DNA from 2 places in the Nonomuraea maheshkhaliensis genome. Region 2 is predicted to be linked to the other one. Evidence: predicted binding sites of a transcription regulator. Region 2 holds the regulator's gene; the other holds the start of a gene.
What was found. The regulator HrcA, encoded in region 2, represses chaperone genes, less so after heat shock. The targets are predictions, from matches to a motif close to TTGGCACTCTCNNNNNGAGAGTGCCAA.
Positions count from the first base shown of each region.

Region 1 (15,951 bases), on a different contig from region 2:
TCCACGCGCGGGTGCTCGGGCCAGCGGGCGAGGAGGGTGTGCAGCAGGCGGGCGGTGGTCGACTTGCCGACCGCGACGCTGCCCGCGATGCCCAGGATGTAGGGGACGCGATGCTCGGGATGGCCGAGGAACGCGCTCAGCACGCTGCTGCGCTGCTTGGACCCGGTGAAGTGCAGGTTGAGCAGCCGGGTCAGGGGGAGGTAGATGTCGGTGACCTCGGTGAGGTCGATGGGGTCGTCGAGGCCGCGTAGTTCTTCCAGCTCGTCTGCGGTGAGAGTCAAGGGCGTGTTCTTGCGGAGCTCACTCCACTGCTCCCTGCTCAGGTCCACGTAGCCGTTGTTCACCTAGGCAGCGTAGCGATGCGGGACGAACCGGATCATGGGCGGGGGGTCACCCCTCGATCCACAGCCTGTGGACGAAGACGTGGGATTACCGCGACCGCGATCGGGGAAAGAGAACTGGTCTTGCCGAAGCCGTGCTGAAACGGATCGCGGGCGGCTACTGTCCGGACGGGAGGTTATCCGTGGACCGTCGTCGCTTCATCTCCAACGTCGTCGCCGGCATCGCCGGGCCCTTCGCCGGGGTCGCCTGCGCCGGAGCCAAGGGCGGGGCCGAGCCCGTGCCCGGCTACGGCCCGCTGCGCCCCGTCAAGGACCTGCGTGACGGCAAGGTGCGGCTGCACCTGCCCGACGGCTTCAAATACCGCTCCTTCAGCGTGGCCGGCGACAAGTTCGACGACGGGTCCACCGTGCCGGGCAGGCACGACGGCATGGCGGCCTTCTCCGGCCCCAAGGGCAGCGCCGTGCTGATCCGCAACCACGAGGTCAACGGGCCCGTGGGCGCGTTCGGCGACAAGGACAAGGCGTACGACCCGATGGCCGGCGGCGGCACCTCGACGCTGCGGGTCACCCGCTACGGCGAGGTGATCGAGAGCCGGCCCTCGCTCACCGGCACCATGATGAACTGCTCGGGCGGCCCCATGGCCTGGCGCGCCTGGGTGACCTGCGAGGAGACCGTCAACGGGCCCGACGTGGGCGACGACTTCTCCGGCGGCGACAACTCCAAGCTGACCCGCAAGCACGGCTACCTCTTCGAGGTGCCGATCGGGCGCGCCGCCAGCGCCAGGCCGATCAGGGCCGCCGGGCGCTTCCCGCACGAGTCGGCCGCCTTCGACCCCTCCTCCGGCGCCATCTACCTGACCGAGGACAACTTCGGCTTCCCGTCCGGTTTCTACCGCTACCTGCCGCCCAAGCATCCGATCCTGGCGGGACGGCTGCTCGACGGCGGCCGGCTGCAGATGCTCGCCGTCAAGGGCGCGGAGCGCAAGGACCTGTCCGAGGGGCAGGAGCCCGGTGCCACGTACGCGGCCACGTGGGTGGACATCGACGACCCCGACCCCGACTTCAAGGGCAGGCCGGACAACGACGTGGCCGTCCAGGCCGTGGGCAAGCAGGGCAGGGCCAAAGGGGCGGCGATCTTCTCCCGGCTGGAGGGGGCGGTCCACCACCAGGGGACGATCTACTTCGTCTCCACCCAGGGCGGGGCCACCGCGCCGGGCGACACCGCGCCCGACGGGTTCGGCGACGGGCGAGGGCAGGTGTGGGCGTACGAGACGTGGAGCGGCCGGCTCAAGCTCGCCTACGAATCGCCCCGCGCGTCGGTGCTCGACCTGCCCGACAACGTCACCGCCAGCAGGCGCGGCACGCTGGTGCTGTGCGAGGACGGCGACGGCGACAACTACCTGCGCGGCCTCAGCAAGGCGGGGCAGATCTTCGACTTCTGCCGGCTGCAGCCGATCGCCGACGACGCGGGCGCCGAGTTCGCCGGCTCCACCTTCGGCCCCGGCGGTCACACTCTTTACGTCAACGTGCAGGCCAGGCAGGGTATGTCGATCGCGATCTGGGGTCCGTGGGAGCGCGGGCCGTTCTGAGTAGGCTGGGACGATGATCCTGGGAATCGGCGTGGACGTCGTCGACATCGCCCGCTTCGAGGCCGCGCTCGATCGTACGCCGCAGCTCAGGGACCGGCTGTTCACCGAGGTCGAGCGGCCGCTGGCGGTGCACTCCCTGGCCGCCAGGTTCGCCGCCAAGGAGGCGGTGGCCAAGGCGCTCGGCGCGCCGAAGGGGCTTGGTCATCTGGAGGCCGAGGTTCACTGTGATGAGCTGGGCAAGCCCGAGTTGCGGGTCTCGGGGAAGGTGGCCGAGGTGGCGTACGAGCTGGGGGTCAAGCGGTGGCACGTCTCACTCAGCCACGACGCGGGCGTGGCCATCGCGTACGTGATCGCCGAAGGGTGAAAACATGAAGACCGCCTACACCGCTGACCAGATCCGAGGCGCTGAGCACGCGCTCATGGCGCTGTTGCCCGAGGGGACGTTGATGCAGCGGGCCGCCACCGGGCTCGCCGCCGTCTGTGCCGACCTGCTCGGGCGGGTCTACGGGAGACGGGTCGTGCTGCTCGTCGGCAGCGGTGACAACGGCGGCGACGCGCTCTACGCGGGTGAGCGGCTGGCCAGGCGGGGCGCGTGGGTGGGCGCCGTGCTTGCCGGGTCCAAGACGCACGAGGCGGGGTTGCGGGCGCTGCTCGACGCGGGCGGGCGGGTCGTCGAGGCGCAGGAGCTCGGGCGGGCCGAGCTGATCATCGACGGTCTCGTGGGGATCGGCGCCTCAGGGGCGCTGCGGGAGCCGTACGCGCGCCTGGCCGAGGCGGCGAACGCGGCCTCCGGCCGGATCGTGGCCGTCGACGTGCCCAGCGGGGTGGACGCGAGCACCGGGCAGGTGGCGGGCGCGGCGGTCAGGGCCAAGGTGACCGTGACCATGGGGGCGTACAAGACGGGGCTGCTGGTCGATCCTGGCGCCTCCTTCGCGGGGGACGTCCGGCTGGTGGACATCGGGCTGGGCGAGCACGTGCCCGATCCCGACGTCGCCGCGCTGAGCGGCGGCGACGTGGACATCCTCATGCCCAGGCCGGGCGCTGAGTCGGACAAATACCGCAGGGGGGTGCTGGGGGTGGCGGCGGGCAGCGACCAGTTCACCGGCGCCGCCGTGCTGGCCGTGGGGGGCGCGCTGCGGGCGGGCGCCGGCATGGTGCGTTACGCCGGTCGCGAAGGGCCCGTCGCGCAGGTGCGCGCCCATTGGCCTGAGGCCGTGGTGACGCCGCTCGACGAGCCGACCATCGATCACGTCGGGCGGGTGCAGGCATGGGTGCTCGGTCCCGGGCTCGGCACCGACGACTGGGCGCACGAGCTGGCGGCCAGGGTGCTCGGCTCCGGCGTGCCCGTACTGGTCGACGCCGACGCCCTGACGCTGGTGGCGCGCGACCCCGGGCTGCTGCGCCGTGACGCGCCCGTGCTGCTCACGCCGCACGCGGGTGAGCTGGCCAGGCTGATCAGGGCCGAGCGCGACGACATCGAGGCGGCCAGGCTCGCGCACGTCCGCAGGGCCGCGGCCGAGCTGGGCGTGACCGTGCTGCTCAAGGGCTCGACCACCGTGGTGGCCGAGGACGCGCGGCCGGTACGGGTCAACGTCACCGGCACCTCCTGGCTGGCCACCGGCGGCACCGGCGACGTGCTGGCCGGCATCTCGGGCGCGCTGCTCGCCCAGGGGCTGAGCTGCTACGACGCCGCCTCGTGCGGCGCGTTCCTGCACGGCGTGGCCGGCCGGCTGGCCGCCGACGGCGCGCCCCTCGCGGCGGCCGACGTGGCCACGGCGGTTCCCGCGGCGATCCGCGCCGTGACCGGCGCGGCCTCATGACGGGAATGAGGGCCGCGACCAGCGCGGTCTCGTGACAGGGCTGAGGGCCGTGACCAGCGCCGTCTCGAAGAGGCCGGCGGTGAGAACGGCGCCCGAGCACGTGCGCGAGCTGCCACACTAGAAGGATGTACTCTCCGCCCGCCACGCCCGCCGAGGCACGGGTCGACCTGGCCGCCATCAGGCACAACGTGACCCTGATCAAGGAAGCCGCCGGCGGCGCCGAGCTCATGGCCGCGGTCAAGGCCGACTCCTACGGGCACGGCCTGGTGCCGGTCTCCGAGGCTGCGCTGCGCGCCGGGGTGAGCCGGCTCGGCACCGCGTTCATCAGGGAGGCGCTCGCCCTGCGCGAGGCCGGCGTGACCGCGCCGGTGCTGTCCTGGCTGATCACCCCGGACGAGCCGCTCGACGAGGCGCTGACCCACGACGTCGAGCTGTCGGCCTCCGACGTGCGACTGCTCGACGAGATCGCCGCCGCCGCCCGCCGCACTGGCCGCACCGCGACGCTGCACCTGGAGGCCGACACCGGCATGAGCAGGGGCGGCTCGCCACCGGCCGCCTGGCCGGCGCTGCTGGCCAGGGCGCTGGAGCTGCGCGCCGAGGGCGTCGTCGAGATCGCCGGCCTCTGGTCCCACCTCGCCTGCGCCGACATCCCCGGCCATCCGTCGATCGCCAGGCAGCTGGAGGCGTTCGAGACGGCGCTGAAGCTGGCCGAGCAGGCCGGCGCCGGCGGCTCCCACGTGATCAGGCACATCGCCAACTCGGCCGCGACGATGACGCTGCCCGAGGCCCGCTACGACATGGTCAGGAGCGGCATCGCGATGTACGGCCTGAGCCCCGTCCCCGAGCTGGGCGACTTCGGCCTCAGGCAGGCGATGACGCTCGTGGCCAGGGTCGGGCTGGCCAAGCGGGTCACTGAAGACTCCGGCGTCTCCTACGGCCACCTCTACACCACCGACCGCGAGACCACGCTCGGCGTCGTCCCGCTCGGGTACGCCGACGGCATACTCCGGCACGCGACGGGGCGGGCCGAGGTGCTGGCGGGCGGGCGCCGCAGGCCGATCGCCGGCCGGGTGTGCATGGACCAGTTCATGATCGACATGGGCGACCACCCGCTGGCGGCGGGTGACGAGGTCGTGCTGTTCGGGCCGGGCGACGACGGCGAGCCGACCGCTCAGGAGTGGGCGGATTCCCTCGGCACGATCACGCATGAGATCGTGACCAGGATCGGTGCGCGGGTGCCCAGGGTCTATCGAGGGTGACGGCGGGCACATCGCGGCTGCCATGAGCGGAGAAGGATCGGGGACATGACGACGACAACACGGCGCAGGGTGGGAATCGCCGGCGCGCTCGTCGGTGCGGCATCCGCCGGTGTCGCGGCGGCGGCGCTGGCCAAGCGTTACGCGGTCGGCCGCATCAGGCTGCGCCCCGACACCGAGGCGAGCGAGCCGTTCGGCGAGCTGCGCGGCAGGGAGCGCACCCTCGTCACCTCCGACGGCAAGGCGCTGCACATCGTGATCGACGGCCCCGACGACGCGCCGCTGACGGTCGTGTTCTGCCACGGCTACTGCCTCAACCTCGAATCCTGGCACTACCAGCGCAAGGACCTGCGGGAAAACTACCGGATCGTCCTGTGGGACCAGCGCTCCCACGGGCGCTCCCAGCGGGCCGGCGCCGACGACAGCACGATCGACCGCCTGGGCGAGGACCTCGCCGAGGTGATCGAGCAGTTCGTGCCCGGCCCGTGCGTGCTGGTCGGCCACTCCATGGGCGGCATGACGATCATGGCGCTGGCCGACCGCCACCCCGGCCTGTTCGGCGACAAGATCCGCGCGGTGTCGCTCATCTCGACCTCGGCCGGCAAGCTCGCCGAGCTCACGCTGGGCCTGCCCGCGATCCTGTCCAAGGTCGTGCACAAGGTGGCCCCCACCACCGTGTCGATGCTGGGCAAGCGGGGCGCCCTGGCCGACAGGGCCCGCCACGCGGGCAGCGACATCGCGTTCCTGATCACCCGGTTCGTCGGCTTCGGCGACTCCAAGAACGTCAGCCCGACCGTGGTCGACTTCGCCGAGTCGATGATCAGGGCGACCCCGACCGAGGTGGTCGCCGACTTCTACCCGGCGCTGATGAACCACGACAAGCTCTCCGCCCTCGACGTGCTCGATCCGGTGCCCACCGCGATCCTGGTCGGCGACCGCGACTGGCTGACCCCGCCCGACCACAGCAAGGCGATGGCCGCCGCGCTGCCCAGGGCCCAGCTCACCGAGGTGCCCGACACCTCGCACCTGATCCAGTTGGAGCGGCCGGGCGTCGTCAACGACGCGCTGCGCGACCTGCTGAAGCGGGTGGAGCTGTGACGCGCCTGATCGCGCCTGGTGCGAAGGAGGCAGAGCGGTGACACGACTGGCCACACCGGAAGACATGCGCGCCTACGGCGCCCGCCTGGCCGCCAGGCTGCGCCCGGGAGACCTGCTCGTCCTGTCCGGCCCGCTCGGCGCCGGCAAGACCACGCTCGTGCAGGGCATCGCCGAAGGGCTGAAAGTACGCGGCCCGATCACCTCGCCCACCTTCGTGATCGCCAGGGTGCATCCCTCGCTGCGCCAGGGCCCGCCACTCGTCCACGTGGACGCCTACCGGCTCGGCGGTGACCTGGAGGTCGACGATCTCGACCTGGACGCCTCGCTGGAAGACTCGGTCACCGTCGTCGAGTGGGGCGAGGGCCTGGTCGAAGGGCTGGCCGAAGACCGGCTGGAGATCCACATCGACCGCGAGGCGGGCGACGAGGCGGGCGACGAGGCCCGCATCGTGACCCTGCGCGGCGTGGGCTCCCGGTGGAGCGACACGCCGTCTGATCCGCCAGAAGAGTAAAACGACGGTCAAAGCCCGGTATGGCTGGCACCCTTGACGTACCGGGCCGATGATTTAAATCATGATCGTTGGTCAGGGATTCGCCCAGAATTTCTGGGTATCAGGAGGGGCGACATCCACAATTTTGGTGGATGCTGGGTTGTAAGACGGCAAAGTGGGGTGCGGCCGGTGCTCAGGGTCAGGCGTGTCGCGTACGCGGGAGCCATCGTCGTGGTCGGTCTGACCGGCTGCACGGCCTCGGCCGATTCCGATCCAACAGCCACACCGAGCGCCACGCCCAGCGGCACGGCCACCACCACCGTCTCACCCACGACCACCGCGACCGCCACCCCGCGCACGACCACCACCAGGCCGACCATCAACGTCCAGCTCAACCCCGACCGCGTCACCGCCGGCGAGACGTCCAGGGTGTGGATCCTGGCCAACTGCCCGGTCCCGACCGGTGGCCCCGCCCACACCGGCACGGCCACCTCCAGGGCGTTCGTCAACGGCGTCACGCTCAACCCGGTCCCGGCGGCCTCGGCCAGCCCCACCCCGACCGGCACGACCGCCGGCTCCCCGTGGGTGCGCGGCGAGGCGCAGGTCTCGGGAACGATCCGGCGCGGCAGCTACCGCGTGGACGTCAAGTGCGACGGCACCAACGACATCGGCAGGGCCACGCTCAGGGTGGCCGCGGCCGAGTCCGAGCCCGAGCCGACCCGTACGGTGCCCACCAGGGCGCCACGGGCCGGCGGCGGCGGCACGTACGCCCAGGACGCCTCGGAAGAGTCCTCCATCCCGCTCGGCCCGGCCGGCGCGCTGATCGCCCTGGCCCTGGCCGGAGGCATCGGCTTCGCGGTCAAGCGGCGCAACCGGGCCTGACCCATGGCCCGAGCAGGACGGGTGGTGCTCGCGGGCGCCGTCACGGGCCTGGTGCTGGTCATGTTCGGCAAGAACATGGAGACCGGCACGACCAAGCCCGCCGCCGCCGTCGTACCCAAGAGCATCGACATCCCCTCGATCGAGGTGGAGGCCCAGCTGATGAAGCTCGGCCTGCAGAAGAACGGCGAGGTCGAGCTGCCGCCGTACGAGAAGCCGAAGGTGGCCGGCTGGTACACCGGCAGCGCGGTGCCCGGCGAGAAGGGCCCCTCGGTGATCATCGGCCACGTCGACACCAAGACCGCCCCCGCCGTCTTCTACAAGCTCAGGCAGTTACGCAAGGGCCAGACCGTCAAGGTCGAACGCAGCGACGGCAAGGTCGTGTCGTACAAGGTGGACTCGATCGAGCAGGTGCACAAGGACAGCTTCCCCAGCGATCGGGTCTACCTGGAGGACGGGCTGAAGCTGGTCACCTGCGGCGGCAAGTTCGACTACGCCACGGGCGAATATCTCGACAACATCATCGTGTACGCCTCCCAGGTCTGAGCGCCGGACAGGCGTGAAACCGCGTACCGGCCAGGCACGGCCCCGGCGGCGGGTAGGCTAAACAGTCGTGCTGGTCCTGGCCTTTGATACCGCAACCCCCGCCGTCACCGCCGCGCTCCACGACGGGGAGCGCGTGCTCGCCGAGTCGACCACGATCGACGCCCGGCGCCACGGCGAGTTGCTCGTGCCCACCATCGAGTCCGTGCTGAGCGAGGCGGGCGCGCGGCTGCGCGAGGTGAGCGCCGTCGTGGCCGGCAGCGGGCCGGGCCCCTACACCGGGCTCCGGGTGGGGCTGATGACCGCCCAGGGCCTGTCGACCACGCTGGGCGTGCCCGCGTACGGGATCTGCACGCTCGACGCCGTCGCCTACGCCTCCGGGCTCGGTGAGCCCTTCCTGGTGGCCACCGACGCGCGGCGCAAAGAGGTGTTCTGGGCGCGTTACACCGACTGCCGCACCCGCGCCGAGGGCCCCCTCGTCGACCGGCCCGCCGACGTGCCCGTCCAGGGCCTGCCGGTCGTCGGCGCGGGCGCCGGGCTCTAGCTCGACCGGCTCGGCGACGGCGGCGACGCGCCGCCCTACCCCTACGCGGGCGCCCTGGCCGCCCTGGCCGCGCTCCGGCTCGGCGAGGGCGTGCCGCTCGACCCCCCGCGACCGATCTACCTGCGCAGACCCGACGCCGTCGTGCCTGGCGCGCCCAAGAAGGTGACGGCGTGAAACTCAGGCCGATGACCGAGGCCGACCTCCCGGCCGTGATGGCGATCGAACGCGCCACGTTCCCGCTCGACGCCTGGAGCGAGGGCATGATGCGCGGCGAGCTGGCCGACATGCCCCGCACCCGCCACTACGTGGTGGTCACCGTGGACGACGAGATCGTGGCCTACGCGGGCCTGGCCGCCGCGGCCGACCAGGCCGACGTGCAGACCATCGCCGTGCTGGAGAAACACCAGGGCATCGGTCTCGGCAGCGCGATGCTGACCGAGCTGCTGGCCGAGGCGACCCGCCGTGGCGCGCGCGAGATCTTCCTGGAAGTACGCGCCGACAATCCCCACGCGCAGGCGGTCTACCGGCATTTCGGGTTCGAGGAGATCGGCACCCGCCGCCGCTACTACGACGACGGCACCGACGCGATCATGATGAGAAGGAAGCTTGGTGACTGACACACCCCTGGTCCTGGGCATCGAGACGTCCTGCGACGAGACCGGCATCGGCATCGTGCGCGGCCACACGCTCCTGGCCAACACGATCGCCTCCAGCATGGACGAGCACGCCAGGTTCGGCGGGGTGGTGCCTGAGGTCGCCTCGCGCGCCCACCTGGAGGCCATGACGCCCACGGTGGAGGCCGCGCTGGCCGAGGCCGGGCTGAAGTTCTCCGACATCGACGCCATCGCCGTGACGGCCGGGCCCGGTCTCGCCGGGGCGCTGCTGGTCGGCGTGGCCGCGGCCAAGTCCTACGCGCTCGGCCTCGGCGTGCCCCTCTACGGCGTCAACCACCTGGCCGCCCACGTCGCGGTCGACCAGCTGGAGCACGGGCCGCTGCCCAAGCCGTGCATCGCCATGCTCGTCTCCGGCGGTCACTCGTCGCTGCTGCTCGTGCCCGACGTCGCCGACGACGTGATCTCGCTCGGCTCCACCGTGGACGACGCGGCCGGCGAGGCGTTCGACAAGGTCGCGCGGGTGCTGGGGCTGCCCTTCCCCGGCGGCCCGCACATCGACAGGGCCGCCCGCGACGGGTCGGGGGCGGCCATCGCGTTCCCGCGCGGCAAGATCGACGACGGCACGCTCGACTTCTCCTTCTCCGGGCTCAAGACGGCCGTCGCCCGGTGGGTCGAGGCCCGCGAGGCGTCCGGGCAGTCCGTGCACGTGCCTGACGTGGCCGCCTCGTTCCAGGAGGCCGTAGTCGACGTGCTGACCCGTAAGGCGTTGCAGGCGTGCCGGAAATATGACGTGCACGATCTGCTGATCGGGGGCGGGGTGGCGGCCAACTCGCGGCTGCGGGCGCTGGCCCAGGAGCGGTGCGAGGCGGCCGGCGTGCGGCTGCGGGTGCCCCGTCCCGGGCTGTGCACCGACAACGGCGCCATGGTCGCGGCGCTCGGGTCCGACCTGGTGGCGGCCGGGGTCACGCCGTCGACGCTGGAGATCCCGGCCGACTCGTCGCTGCCGATCACGACCGTGCACGTCTGACCCGACCGCCCGCCGCCCCCGCCGGCGCGGTGAGGGCGGAACGGGAGCGGGCCGCGCGGTCCTTGGGCTGAGCAGCCCCTGGGGCGCTCAGTCCTTGGGGCGGGTCGGGCGGAGGAGAGCCTCGGCCAGGGCCAGCATGGTCTCCTCCAGCGCGCCCAGCCGCTTGTTGAGGTCTTCGGTCGCGGGGTTGACGATGCCGGACACCGTGCCGGCCAGCTCGTCGTGGTCGGGGCGGGACCGTACCAGCTCGGTGAGCGTCTCGGTCGCGGCGGCGAGACGTTCGGCCTGCTCGCCCGAGTGAGTCTGGATCAGCTCGCCGACCTGCTCGGGGATGGCCAGCGTGGCGGGGAGCTGGGTCATGCGCTGGTTGACGGCCTCGATGCGGTCGTCGACCGACTCCAGGTGCGCGCCCGCCTGCTCGGCGCGGGTGGCCAGGCCGTTGAGGTGGGTGTCGAGGCCGTTGAAGCGGGTGTCGAGCCCGCCGAAGTGACCGTCGACGGCGTCGAAGCGGCTGCTCATGTGTTCCTCGGCCTCGCCGAGCCGCTCGTCGATGGCGTCGATCTGGTTGTCGAGCTTGTTGAAGCGGCCCTCGTTGCGGGTGGCGGTCTCGCTGACGTGCTGGTCGGTGGTGGCCATGCGCTCGTCGAGCGAGGCGAAGCGGGCGTCCACGCGTACGTCGAGCGCGTCGAAGCGGTCGTCGTGGCGGCCCAGGTGGCCGTCCAGGGTGCCCAGCCGCTTGTCCACGGCGCCGAGCCGGCCGTCCATGGACAGCAGCCGCTGGTCGACCCCGCCGATCCGGCCGTCGAGGCCGTCGAGCCTGGTGTCGATGTCGGCCAGGCCCTCGTCCGCCGACTCCAGCCGGCTGTCGAACCCGGTGAGCCGGGAGTCGAGCCCCTGCAGCCTGCCCTCGGCCCGGTCGAGGCGGGCGTCCACGCCGCTGAGGCGGGCCGTCAGGCGCTGCTCGCTCTCGCCGAGCTGCACCGCGAGGTGCTGGTCGGTCTCGTCGAGCCTGGTCGTCAGGCGCTGCTCGACGCCGGTCAGGCGGCCGGTGAGCTGCTCGTCGGCCTCCTTGAGCCGGCTGACCAGGCGTTCGTCGGCCTCCAGGAGCGCCGTGGCCAGGCGCTGGTCGGTCTCGTCGAGCCGGACCGCGAGGCGCTGGTCGGTCTGCTCCAGCCGGGTCGTGAGCCGCTGGTCGGCCTCGTCGAGCCGGGCGCTGACGCGCTGCTCGCTTGCCTCGACCTGACCGGTCAGCTGGTCGGTGGTGCTCCGCAATTGCTCGCTGACGTTTTCCGACAGGTCGCTCATCGCGACCTCGACCCGGTCGGTACGGGTGGTCAGATCGGACATCGACTTGTCGAGCCGGGTGAAGCGGCTGGCAGCGGCCTCCATGCTGGAGTTGAGGGTGGCCAGCTTGGCGGAGAAGTCGGACATGCCCTTGGTGATGCCGTCGGTGGTGTCGAGCACCGACTGCAGCTTGCCGAGGGCTTCGTCCACGCTCTCGCCCACGGTGCCGAGGTCGGCCCACAGGCTGGGCAACTCGGAGACGGGGGCCATCCTGGCGTCCACGTCGCCGACCCTCGCGTCCACCTCGCCCACCCTGGCGCCCACGGCGTCCACGTGGTCGCGTACGGCCTCGACGTGCTGCGCCAGGCCCTCCGCCCACATCGGCGGCTTGGCGGAGATCTCGTCCAGCCGCCCGCTCACCGACTCCAGCGTGCCGCTGAGCCCGCCCAGCTCGCGCTCGCGCACCTCGCGCAGCAGCCACTCCATGCCTTCGAGCCGCTGGCGGATCTCGTCGAGCACGGCGCCCTGCGTGCGCTGCTCGTAGACGTGGTCCTGGGCGGCACGCGCGAGCAGGTCGCGCATCCTCTTGGGTACGGCGTCATGCGCGCCCGTCTGAAGCAGGGTGGTGTGGTTGGAATGGTCCACCGAAAGCTCCTTCGCTCGCCGACGGTCTGCCGCGCAGCGGTGGGGTTGGTCCGGTTCATCTGAAAGAGCGAGAACGCGGGTGACCGCATTAAGGGGGAGAACTCCCGCCCGCCAACCTTAGCCTTTCGATCATGGTCCGTCAGGGCCGAAGTGAAAGATCGCTGTTAACGCGCGGATGACCGAGTTTGGGGGTTCAGGCAGGTGAGAGGGGTTTGCAGAGAAGAACCGATGGTTTGTCGAGAATGCGGGTCAAGATGACGACGGCCGAGTTTCCGCCTTTGAGGCGCAGGTCGGCGCGGAGGCGTTCGATGTCGACCGCGGAGCCCCGCTTTTTGATGGTGACATTGCCGATTTGTCGCTCGCGGAGTAGCGCACGGAGTTTTTTCAGAGAGAACGGGAGAATGTCCTCTATTTCGTATCGGGTGGCCCACGGGGTGTCCACCGGGTCGTCCGCGGTGATGTAGGCGATCAGCGGGTCGAGCAGCCTGCCGCCGACCAGCTCGGCCACCTCGGCGACGAGATGGGCGCGGACGGCGGCGCCGTCCGGCTCGTACACGTACCGGCCGGCGGGGCCGACCGGGGCGGGCGTCGCGGTGGCGCCGGCGGCCGTGAGGGAGTGGCCGCCGGGCAGCAGCGTGGCGCGCCGGCCGGCGGCCCGGCCGGTCCAGCGTCCGCCCCGCCCCCCGCCCTGGCCGGTCCAGATCGTGGCCTCCTTGACCTCCCCCTTGTACGAGACCCACTCCGTCTGCGCGCCCTCGGGGATGAACTCGTACGGGATGCCGGGCGCGACCTTGACGCAGGCCAGGCCCGCGCGGGAGATCAGGTCGAGCACCACGGGCCAGGGCGGGGAGTAGGCCATGGGGTCGAAGGTCCTGCCCCTGCCGGTCCGCCTGGCCGGATCGGCGAACAGCACGTCGTACTCCTCCGGCCTGATCCGCGCCGCGTCGCCCGCGCGTACCGTCACCCGGTCGTCCACGCCGAGCGCGCGGGCGTTGGCCGCGGCCACGGCGACGGTCAGCGGGTCGGTGTCGACGGCGGTCACGGCGCAGCCGGCGCGGGCCAGCGCGAGCAGGTCGCCGCCGATGCCGCAACAGGCGTCCACGACGTGGAGCGCCTTCCCGGCCGCCGGTTCGGTCGGTGGTGCGGCCGCCGATTCAGCCTCCGGGCCGGTCGGCGCTTCGCATGTGCGTCGGGTCATCGTTTGCAGGCGGCGGGCGCGGTGTTCGGCGACCTCCGCCCTGGTGGACTGCTCCAGGCCGTGCGGCGTGAAATACATCACCGCCGCGTCCTCGCCGAACTTGGCCTTCGCCCGTTCCCTGAGCCCCGCCTGGGTGAGCGCGGCGGAGGTGAGGGCGGCGTCGTACGTCCTGCGCAGCGTGGTGGCGGCGGCGACCGGGTCGGCGCCGGCGAGCTCACCGGCCCGCGCCAGGGCCTCCTGGCCGCGCGGGGTCAGCAGCTCGGTGAAGGCGTCGAGGTCCACGTCGTCCGACGTTAGCGCCACGGCGTACCCGGATCGTCCCGCAGACGGGGTGAGATGGGAGTATTTGTCCACGTAGCAGCATTACGAGGCCCGGGCTTTGACGCCTGATCGCTCAGAGCAGACGCGTTCGTGTTGACTGTCAAGCCCCTCTTGCATATGTTTCGTGTTGGCACTCTCCCCTTGAGAGTGCCAACGTGCGACGAGGCAGGTCTGACACCCGCGACGGCAGGCCCCGCTGGTCGCCTCTTCTGATCATTCAAATCTGAAGGGGAGGTCCGATCGTGACGACCGCCACCAAGGTTCCCGTTAAGCCGCTCGGCGACCGCATTGTGGTTCAGCCGCTTGAGGCCGAGCAGACCACCGCTTCCGGCCTGGTCATCCCTGACACCGCCAAGGAGAAGCCGCAGGAGGGCAAGGTCCTCGCGGTGGGCCCGGGCAACTGGGACGAGGACGGCGACAAGCGGATTCCGCTCGACGTCTCCGAGGGCGACATCGTCCTCTACAGCAAGTACGGCGGCACCGAGGTCAAGTACGGCGGCGAGGAGTACCTCGTGCTCTCCGCCCGCGATGTTCTCGCGATCATCGAGAAGTAGCCGGATGTGTCGAGCCCCGGGCGCTCTTGAGGGCGGCCGGGGCTTTCGACGCTAGGAGAGGACTTTCAGTTATGGCGAAGATCCTGGAGTTCGACGAGGACGCCCGCCGCGCGCTTGAGCGCGGTGTCAACGCCCTCGCGGACGCCGTGAAGGTAACCCTCGGCCCGCGTGGCCGCAACGTCGTCATCGACAAGAAGTTCGGTGCGCCGACGATCACGAACGACGGTGTGACCATCGCTCGTGAGATCGAGCTGGAGGAGCGCTACGAGAACCTCGGCGCCCAGCTCGCCAAGGAAGTGGCCACCAAGACCAACGACATCGCGGGCGACGGCACCACCACCGCGACCGTCCTGGCCCAGGCCATGGTCCGCGAGGGCCTGCGCAACGTGGCCGCCGGCGCCTCGCCGCTGTCGCTCAAGCGCGGCATCGACAAGGCCGCCAAGGAGATCAGCGACAAGCTGCTCGCCAGCGCCCGCGAGGTCGGCGACAAGAAGGAGATCGCCAACGTCGCGACGATCTCCGCGCAGGACGCCAAGATCGGCGAGCTGATCGCCGAGGCGTTCGACAAGGTGGGCAAGGACGGTGTCCTCACCGTCGAAGAGTCCAACGCCATGGGCATGGAGCTCGAGTTCACCGAGGGCATGCAGTTCGACAAGGGCTACCTGTCGGCCTACATGGTGACCGACCCCGAGCGGATGGAAGCCGTCCTCGAAGACGCCTACATCCTGCTCACCCAGGGCAAGATCGCCTCCATCGCGGACTTCCTGCCGCTGCTGGAGAAGATCGCCCAGACCAAGAAGCCGCTGCTCGTGGTCGCCGAGGACGTCGAGGGCGAGGCCCTGGCCGTCCTGGTCACCAACAAGATCCGCGGCACCTTCACCTCCGTGGCCGTCAAGGCCCCGGGCTTCGGTGACCGCCGCAAGGCGATGCTGCAGGACATGGCCATCCTCACCGGCGGCCAGGTCGTCAGCGAGGAGGTCGGCCTCAAGCTGGAGCACGTCGGTCTCGAGGTGCTCGGCACGGCCCGCCGCGTCGTCGTCACCAAGGACGCCACGACCATCGTCGACGGCGCCGGTGACGCGCAGGCCATCGAGGACCGCGTCAAGGAGATCAAGATTGCCATCGAGCAGTCCGACTCCGACTGGGACCGCGAGAAGCTGCAGGAGCGCCTGGCCAAGCTCGCCGGCGGTGTGTGCGTGCTGCGCGTCGGCGCCGCCACCGAGGTGGAGCTGAAGGAGAAGAAGCACCGCCTCGAGGACGCGATCTCCGCGACCCGCGCCGCGATCGAGGAGGGCATCGTCTCCGGCGGTGGCTCCGCGCTCATCCACGTCTCCAAGGAGCTCGACGACCTCGGCCTGACGGGCGACGAGGCCACCGGTGTCGGCGTCGTGCGCCGCGCCCTGGTGGAGCCCGCCCGCTGGATCGCCGAGAACGCCGGTCTCGAGGGTTACGTGGTGACGCACAAGGTGGCGGAGCTGAAGGCCGGCGAGGGCTTCAACGCCGCCACCGGCGAATACGGCAACCTGCTCGACCAGGGTGTCATCGACCCGGTCAAGGTCACGCGCTCGGCCGTGCAGAACGCGGCGTCGATCGCGGGCATGCTGCTCACCACCGAGGTGCTCGTGGTGGACAAGCCCGAGGAGGAGGCCCCGGCCGCCGGCCAGGGCCACGGTCACGGCCACGGCCACTGACCTCACGTCCGACCGTTTCACGGCCCGCACCCGTCCGGGGGTGCGGGCCGTGAACGT
Region 1 covers NZ_BAAAMU010000054.1:9,526-25,476, forward strand. The annotation lists gene coaA (type I pantothenate kinase) at 1-329, opposite strand, end outside; gene ABFX54_RS30855 (alkaline phosphatase PhoX) at 524-1,930, shown strand; gene ABFX54_RS30860 (holo-ACP synthase) at 1,944-2,294, shown strand; gene ABFX54_RS30865 (NAD(P)H-hydrate dehydratase) at 2,299-3,750, shown strand; gene alr (alanine racemase) at 3,876-5,009, shown strand; gene ABFX54_RS30875 (alpha/beta fold hydrolase) at 5,055-6,104, shown strand; gene tsaE (tRNA (adenosine(37)-N6)-threonylcarbamoyltransferase complex ATPase subunit type 1 TsaE) at 6,142-6,615, shown strand; gene ABFX54_RS30885 (hypothetical protein) at 6,784-7,476, shown strand; gene ABFX54_RS30890 (class F sortase) at 7,480-8,019, shown strand; partial or broken gene tsaB (tRNA (adenosine(37)-N6)-threonylcarbamoyltransferase complex dimerization subunit type 1 TsaB) at 8,087-8,734, shown strand; gene rimI (ribosomal protein S18-alanine N-acetyltransferase) at 8,746-9,177, shown strand; gene tsaD (tRNA (adenosine(37)-N6)-threonylcarbamoyltransferase complex transferase subunit TsaD) at 9,170-10,201, shown strand; gene ABFX54_RS30910 (hypothetical protein) at 10,289-12,130, opposite strand; gene ABFX54_RS30915 (class I SAM-dependent methyltransferase) at 12,324-13,610, opposite strand; gene groES (co-chaperone GroES) at 13,892-14,203, shown strand; gene groL (chaperonin GroEL) at 14,275-15,894, shown strand.
Region 1: groES (co-chaperone GroES) is a predicted target of HrcA. The motif match lies at 13,777-13,803, and genes of this name have one in related genera.

Region 2 (7,598 bases):
TGGAGTTGAATCCCAGCCGGGTGAGGAACATCTTCATCTGCTCGGCCGAGGAGTTTTGCGCCTCGTCGAGGATGATGAAGGCGTCGTTGAGGGTGCGGCCGCGCATGTACGCCAGCGGCGCGACCTCGATCGTGCCCGCGGCCATGAGCTTGGGGATGGAGTCGGGGTCGACCATGTCGTGCAGGGCGTCGTAGAGCGGGCGCAGGTAGGGGTCGATCTTCTCGTAGAGCGTGCCGGGCAGGAAGCCGAGCCGCTCACCGGCCTCGACCGCCGGCCGGGTGAGGATGATGCGGTTGACCCGCTTCTCCTGCAGCGCCCGCACGGCCTTGGCCATCGCGAGATAGGTCTTGCCGGTGCCGGCCGGGCCGATGCCGAACACGACCGTGTGGTTGTCGATCGCGTCGACGTAGCGCTTCTGGTTGACGGTCTTGGGGCGGATGGTCCGCCCGCGCGAGGAGAGGATGTCGAGGGAGAGCACCTCGGCTGGACGGTCGGAGGTCATGCGCAGCATGGCGATGCTGCGCTCGACCGCGTCGGGGGTGAGCTCACCGCCGCTGCGCAGGATCTCGACGAGCTCCTCGAAGAGGCGCACGACGGCACCGCTCTCATCGGGGCTGCCGGTGACGGTGATCTCGTTGCCACGCACGTGGATGTCGGCCCTGAAGGCACCCTCGATGACGCGGAGCAGCTCGTCACGGGAGCCCAGGAGGCTGACCATCGGGTATTCGTCCGGAATCAGCACCTTCGCCTGAGTGCGCGAAGGAGGTGCTGTGCGTCGGGATTCGTGTAGTTCGGACATGGGCAGGCCAGCGGCCTGATGCCTCCCGGTCTCTTTCGGTGTGCTTCTCCGCCCATCGTAGCCGGGACCTGGCCGATTGCTCGCGCCAATATCACCACCTGAGGCCGGAGGTGTCCGTTATCCGGGCGGCCAGCCCAGATCGCGCCCGCCCAGGACGTGGGCGTGGACGTGGAAGACGGTCTGCCCGGCGCCCGCCCCGGTGTTGAACACGATGCGATAGCCGCTTCCGGACACCCCGTCCAGCACGGCCACCTCGTGCGCCGACTTCAGCACCTCGTCGGCGAGCCCGTCGTCGGCCGCGGCCAGCGCCGCGGCGTCGGCGTGGTGCTCCTTCGGGATGACGAGCACGTGCGTGGGAGCCTGCGGATTCACGTCGCGGAAGGCGAGGGTCCTGCCGGTTTCGTAGACGATCTCAGCGGGAATCTCGTTGGCGACGATTTTGCAGAAGAGGCAATCGCTCACCCGATCACCCTATCGAGCGCTCACCGCCGGCAAGTCCGTTGCGAATCGGTAATCAGCTGTGTCGTGCGTAGGAAGATCAACGAGGTTAGGGTGAGTGTGCGACACTACAGCTAAAAGAAGACGATTCAGGGTCGGGCGAGCGCCACCTGGCGAGGACACGACTGGGTAATGCACCCTAAGGAACCGGGGAAACCTCAAGAACCGGAAGAGCGTAAACCCTCTGGGAAGGCCGCGCGTCCCACTGATGTGACCACCGAAACCCTCCTGGCCGACAGGTCGATGGGGGCGGTGCCGGTCGGGTGGGATGCCGACATGGCCGTGACGGCGCTGTACAGCGCGCACTTCCGGTCATTGGTACGTCTCGCCGTGTTGCTGGTGCGCGACATTGCAACAGCCGAGGAAGTCGTGCAGGATGCGTTCGTCGCCATCCATGGCGCCTGGCGCAGACTGCGTGACCCCGACAAAGCACTCGCCTACCTGCGTCAATCCGTCGTCAACCGGTCCCGGTCCGTGCTGCGTCACCGCGCGGTCGTCGAGAAATACGCCCCCAAGGGCCTGCCTGACGCCCCGAGCGCCGAGAACGGCGCGATCGGCGAGCTGGAACGCTCCGCCGTCATCGAGGCGTTACGAGCCCTGCCGACCCGACAGAGAGAAGCACTGGTTCTACGCTACTACGGTGATCTGTCCGAAGCTGAGATCGCCCACGCCATGGGGATCAGCAAGGGCGCGGTCAAGAGCCACACGGCACGTGGTATGGCCGCGTTGCGATCGGTCCTGGAGAAGATGTCATGAGCCAGCCCCCCGACGAGTACGGCGACCTCCTGCGTCGTGCGCTCCGCGCGGAGGCGGACGCGGTCGTACCCTCGCCGGAAGGACTGGAGATCATCCGTGGCCGCATCGAGCGGCGTGGAGTGCGCAATCTGTTCTGGTGGCGAGCGGGCGCGGCCGCCGCCAGCGCCCTGCTGGTGGCGGGAACGATCGTGATGGCCGTTCCCTCGTTGCGCTCCCAGATCATCGACCAGATTCCGGCCGCCCCCATCGACAACGAGACGACCTCCGAGGCTCCTTCCAACTCCTCCACCACCCGTTCCGTGCAGCCTCCGCCGCCGGAGCGGACCAGCGACCCGCCCGCGGTCGTGATCCCCGAGACCCCCAAGCCGCCGACCCCGCGCACCAGCCGTAAGGCCGGCTCGACCAGCAGGCCGTCCCCGTCGGCCAGCCCGACGCCCACCGACTGCCCCTCGACCCTGACCGAGCAGGCCGAGCCTCCCGCCGACTGTCCTACGCTGTCACCGACGCCCACTCCGACGCCGACGTCGGAGGAGACGAGCGCGCCGCCCACGGCCTGCCCGCCCGAGGAGTGCCCGCCGTCAGACGACGCGATGGAGACACCCGCGGAACTGGGCAGCCCGCTGCAGGACACCTCCGACGCCACGGTGCCCTGACCCGGCTGAGCCGGCCGGACCACCCGCACATCGTCACGACCGCAGCGTCGCGGTCACACCCCCATGCCCCGCCCGCAGCGTCGCGGGCACGCTCGCACGGCCTGCGCGATTCCTCTCACGGCCTGCGCGGTTCGCGCGGCCTCACCAGCGTCCGGTACGGCTCAGCAGCACGGCCGCCGCCGCGACCCCCGCCGTGGACGTACGCAGCACCGTCGGCCCCAGCAGCACCGGCGCCGCCCCGGCCGCCCCGAACCGGGCGAGCTCGTCCTCCGAGACGCCGCCCTCAGGCCCCACGACCATCACGATGTCGCCGCTCGCGGGCAGCGAGACCTTCGACAGCGGCTCAGCCGCCTCCTCGTGCAGCACCAGGCCCAGGTCCGCCCCGGTGAGCAGCCGTTCGACCTGGGCCGTGGTGGCGAGGTCGGTCACCTCGGGCAGGTGGAAGCGGCGGGCCTGCTTGCCCGCCTCACGAGCCGTGGCACGCCACCGGCCGAGCGCCTTGGCGACCTTGTCACCCTTCCACTGGGTGATGCTGCGCGCGGCCGACCACGGGACGATCACGTCGACCCCGGCCTCGGTCATCATCTCGACCGCCAGCTCGCCCCTGTCACCCTTGGGCAGCCCCTGGACGACGACGAGCCGGGGCCCTGGCGCCTCGACCCGGTAGCGGCGCAGCACGTCGAGCCTGAGCGCGTCCTTCAGCGTCTCGCGTACGACGCACTCGGCCACCGTGCCGGCGCCGTCGGTCAGATCGACCCGCTCACCGGCGCGCAGCCGTCGTACGGAGGCGGCGTGCCGCCCCTCGGGCCCATCCAGCGTCAGCTCGGGGCCGTCGAGCGCCTCAGCCAGGAAGACGGGCGCCGTCACCGGCCGTTGAACGCGTCACGCAGGCGGGAGAAAAAACCCTGCTGACCCGGTGCGAACTTGCCAGGCGGGCGCTCCTCACCCCGCTGCCTGGACAGCTCGCGGAGCAGTTCTTCCTGGGCGGTGTCGAGGCGGGTCGGCGTCTCGACGTTGACGTGGATGAGCAGGTCGCCCCTGCCGGACTCGTTGAGCCGCTGCACGCCGCGGCCGTACATGGTGATGACCTGGCCGGACTGGGTGCCGGGGCGGACGTCGACCTCCTCGGAGCCGTCGAGCGTCTCCACCGCCAGCACGGTGCCCAGCGCGGCGGCCGTCATCGGGATCTGCACGGTGCAGTGGAGGTCGTCGCCGCGCCGTTCGAAGATCTCGTGGGCCCGCTCGACGATCTCCAGGAAGAGGTCTCCCGGCGGGCCGCCGCCTGGACCGACCTCCCCCTCGCCGGCGAGCTGGATGTGGGTGCCGTCCTCGACGCCGGCGGGGATGCGGACCTTGATCGTACGGCGGGTGCGCACCCGGCCGTCGCCTGAGCACTCCTGGCAGGGGTGGCGGATGATCGTCCCGAAACCACCGCACTGGGGGCACGGCCGCGAGGTCATGACCTGGCCCAGGAAGGAGCGGGTGACCTGGGAGATCTCACCGCGCCCGTTGCACATGTCGCAGGTGTCGGGGTGGGTGCCCTGCGCGGCGCCGGCTCCGTGGCACACCTCGCACAGCACGGCCGTGTCGACGGCCAGCTCGCGGGTGGTGCCGAACGCCGTCTCGCGCAGGTCGAGCTCCACCCTGATGGTGGCGTTGCGGCCCCTGCGGGCGCGTGAGCGCGGCCCGCGGGCGCCGGCGGCCGTGCCGAAGAAGGCGTCCATGATGTCGCTGAACGGGAAGCCCGCGCCGAACCCGCCCGCGGCGCCCGCGCCCGCTCCCGCGCCGCCGAAGGGGTCGCCACCCAGGTCGTACATCTGGCGCTTGTTGGGGTCGGAGAGCACCTCGTAGGCCTGCGTGATCTCCTTGAACCGCTCCTGGGTCTCAGGATCGGGGTTCACGTCGGGGTGCAGCTCACGGGCGAGACGGCGGTAGGCCTTCTTGATCTCGTCCTGACTCGCGTCACGGCGCACCCCGAGGGTGGCGTAGTAGTCGCTGTTTGCCACTTATCGACCTCTTATGATGCAGCCAGGATCTGGCTGACGTAGCGTGCCACCGCGCGTACGGCGCCCATCGTCACGGGATAGTCCATCCTGGTCGGCCCGAGTACGCCGAGCCGGGCCAGTTGGTTGTCGCCAGAACCGTATCCGGTCGCGACGATGGATGTCCCCCGCAGGTAGGGGTTTTCCGCGCCGATGCGCACGGTGAGCGCGGACGGGGTGTCTGAGGTTGTCTCGCCGAGCAGCCGCATGAGGACCACCTGCTCCTCCAGCGCCTCCAGCACGTCGCGCAGGCCGGTGGTGAAGTCGGCGCCGGCGAGGTTGGCCGCGCCGGCGAACACGATCTTCTCGTCGTGCCGCTCGACCAGCGTCTCGAGCAGGACCGACAGGACCGTGGCCACCACGGGCCGGTCTTCGAGGGGCAGCCGCTCGGGCAGGTCGGCGACCAGGTCGGGCACGCTGCTCAGGCCGCAGCCGTCGAGGCAGGAGTTGAGCACCGCGCGCAGGTGCGCGATGCGGGCGTCCTCCACCACCTCGGGCAGCTCGACCACGCGCTGCTCGACGCGGCCGGTGTTGGTGATCAGCACGAGCATGACCCGCCGGTCGCTCAGCGGGACCAGCTCGACGTGCCTGACCGTCGAGCGGGTCAGCGTCGGATATTGCACGACCGCGACCTGCCGGGTCAGCTGCGCGAGCAGCCGGACCGTGCGGGTGACCACGTCGTCGAGGTCGACCGCGCCGGCCAGGAACGTCTCGATGGCTCTGCGCTCGGCCCCGGACAGCGGCTTCACCTGCGAGAGCCGGTCGACGAACAGGCGGTAGCCCTTGTCGGTCGGCACGCGGCCCGCGCTGGTGTGCGGCTGGGTGATGTAGCCCTCCTCCTCCAGCGCGGCCATGTCGTTTCTGACCGTCGCGGGGGAGACCTTCAGGTTGTGGCGCTCGGCGAGCGCTTTGGAGCCCACCGGTTCGTTGGTGGACACGTAGTCTTCGACAATGGCTCTGAGCACAGCCAGCTTACGTTCGTCGAGCACGTGCTCACCTCCTGCCTCTGTCTCTGTCAGGAACGCGGTGTCTAGCACTCTGTGTTCCCGAGTGCCAAGTGTACGGCTCTCGCCCACAAGGTGCGATAACAGCGGGTCCCATCCTGCTGCTGGCGTGGTGTGAGCGACAGGCCTCAGACTGGCGAGCATGACCGACGATTCTCAGCCCCCGCCGTACGGCCCCCCGTCTGAGCAGGGGCCTCACCACGGTCAGCCGCAACCTCCTCAATACGGACCGCAACCCGGCTCGCCTTCCGGGCCGCAACCCGGCCCGCCTTCCGGGCCGCAACCCGGCCCTGGCCCCGATCAGCCACCGTACGGACAGCCACCGTACGGGCAACCGCCTTACGGGCCGCCGCCGCAGGGACGGCAGCCCCCGTACGGACAGCCTCCGCCCTACGGGCAGCAGCCGCAGTACGGTGAGCCCACCCAGTTCGGCCCGCCACCCCAGTACGGACAATACGGCCAACAGGCCCAATTTCCACCACGAATCGACTCCAAAGCCATAAAGCCCAGCCTGTGGTGGCTCGCCGCCGCCTGGGGCGTGTTCCTGGTGTGCGTGGTGGCGGGCGTGGCCCTGTTCGGCGGCGGCCTGGTGAGCAGCGTGGCGGACATGGCGCCGACGAAGACGTTCGCGCCCGGCGAGAGCATCACGGTGTCGGTCGATCCGGCCGACAAACCCGCCGTCTACGTCGCCAGCGACGCCCGCATCTCCTACGACTGCGCCATCTCCGGCGGCCCCGGCCAGGCCAGGCTCGCCAAGGTCCCCGGAAACCAGAGCGTCACCTGGGGCGACACCGTCTGGCAGGAGATCCTCGTGATCAACGCGCCGGCCAAGGGCGACTACCGGCTCACCTGCACCAACCAGGAGCAGGCCACCGTCCGCTACGGCGTCGGCCGCGACGTCCTGTCCAGCCTGGGCGGCGTCACCGGCGGGCTGGCGGGGCTGTTCCTGCTGCCCGGCGCGGGCCTGCTGGCCGCCGTCGCCGGCACGGTCGTCGTCCTGGTACGCCGGAGTGGCGCCCGCAAGCGCCTTGCGGTCAGCGGGTGATTTGCTACGGTCCCCGTGTGTACGAGGGCGATGTTCTGGCGGGAAACTGGCGTCGGCCGGGCAAGGGGAAGATCCCCAAGGTGCCCGCCGAGATCGATCTGGTCGTCGAGGACGCCGACAGCGGCTTCTGCGGCGCCGTGGTGGCCTGTGACAAGGAGGCCGTCACGCTCGAAGACCGGTTCGGCAAGCGCCGCCTGTTCCCGCTGGCGCCCGCCGCCTTCCTGCTGGAGGGCAAGCCGGTGACCTTGGTACGCCCCGCCGCCGCCCCCGCCGCGCCCCGGCGCAGCGCCTCGGGCTCCATCGCCGTGGAAGGGCTGCGGGCCAGGGTCGCCAGGCAGAGCCGGATCTACGTGGAGGGCGTCCACGACGCCGCCCTCGTCGAGAAGATCTGGGGTCATGACCTGCGGGTCGAGGGGGTCGTGGTCGAATACCTCGAAGGCGTGGACGACCTGCCCGCCATCGTGGCCGAGTTCGGCCCGGAGCCGGGGCGCCGGCTGGGCGTGCTGGTGGACCACCTGGTGCCCGGCTCCAAGGAGAGCAGGATCGCCGCCGAGATCACCTCGCCGGACGTGCTCGTGGTGGGGCATCCGTACATCGACATCTGGCAGGCGGTCAAACCGTCCGTGCTGCGCATCCCCGCCTGGCCCGACGTGCCGCGCGGGGTGCCGTGGAAGGAGGGCGTGATCGCGGCCCTGGGCTGGCGCGTGGAGCCGGCGCAGGCGTGGCGGCGCATTCTCGGCGCCGTCTCGACGTACACGGACCTGGAGCCGGAACTGCTCGGCCGGGTCGAGGAACTGATCG
Region 2 covers NZ_BAAAMU010000024.1:99,888-107,485, forward strand. The annotation lists gene ABFX54_RS18720 (PhoH family protein) at 1-799, opposite strand, end outside; gene ABFX54_RS18725 (histidine triad nucleotide-binding protein) at 917-1,261, opposite strand; gene ABFX54_RS18730 (SigE family RNA polymerase sigma factor) at 1,541-2,053, shown strand; gene ABFX54_RS18735 (hypothetical protein) at 2,050-2,706, shown strand; gene ABFX54_RS18740 (16S rRNA (uracil(1498)-N(3))-methyltransferase) at 2,848-3,573, opposite strand; gene dnaJ (molecular chaperone DnaJ) at 3,570-4,712, opposite strand; gene hrcA (heat-inducible transcriptional repressor HrcA) at 4,724-5,737, opposite strand; gene ABFX54_RS18755 (hypothetical protein) at 6,291-6,797, shown strand; gene ABFX54_RS18760 (DUF3097 domain-containing protein) at 6,815-7,598, shown strand, end outside.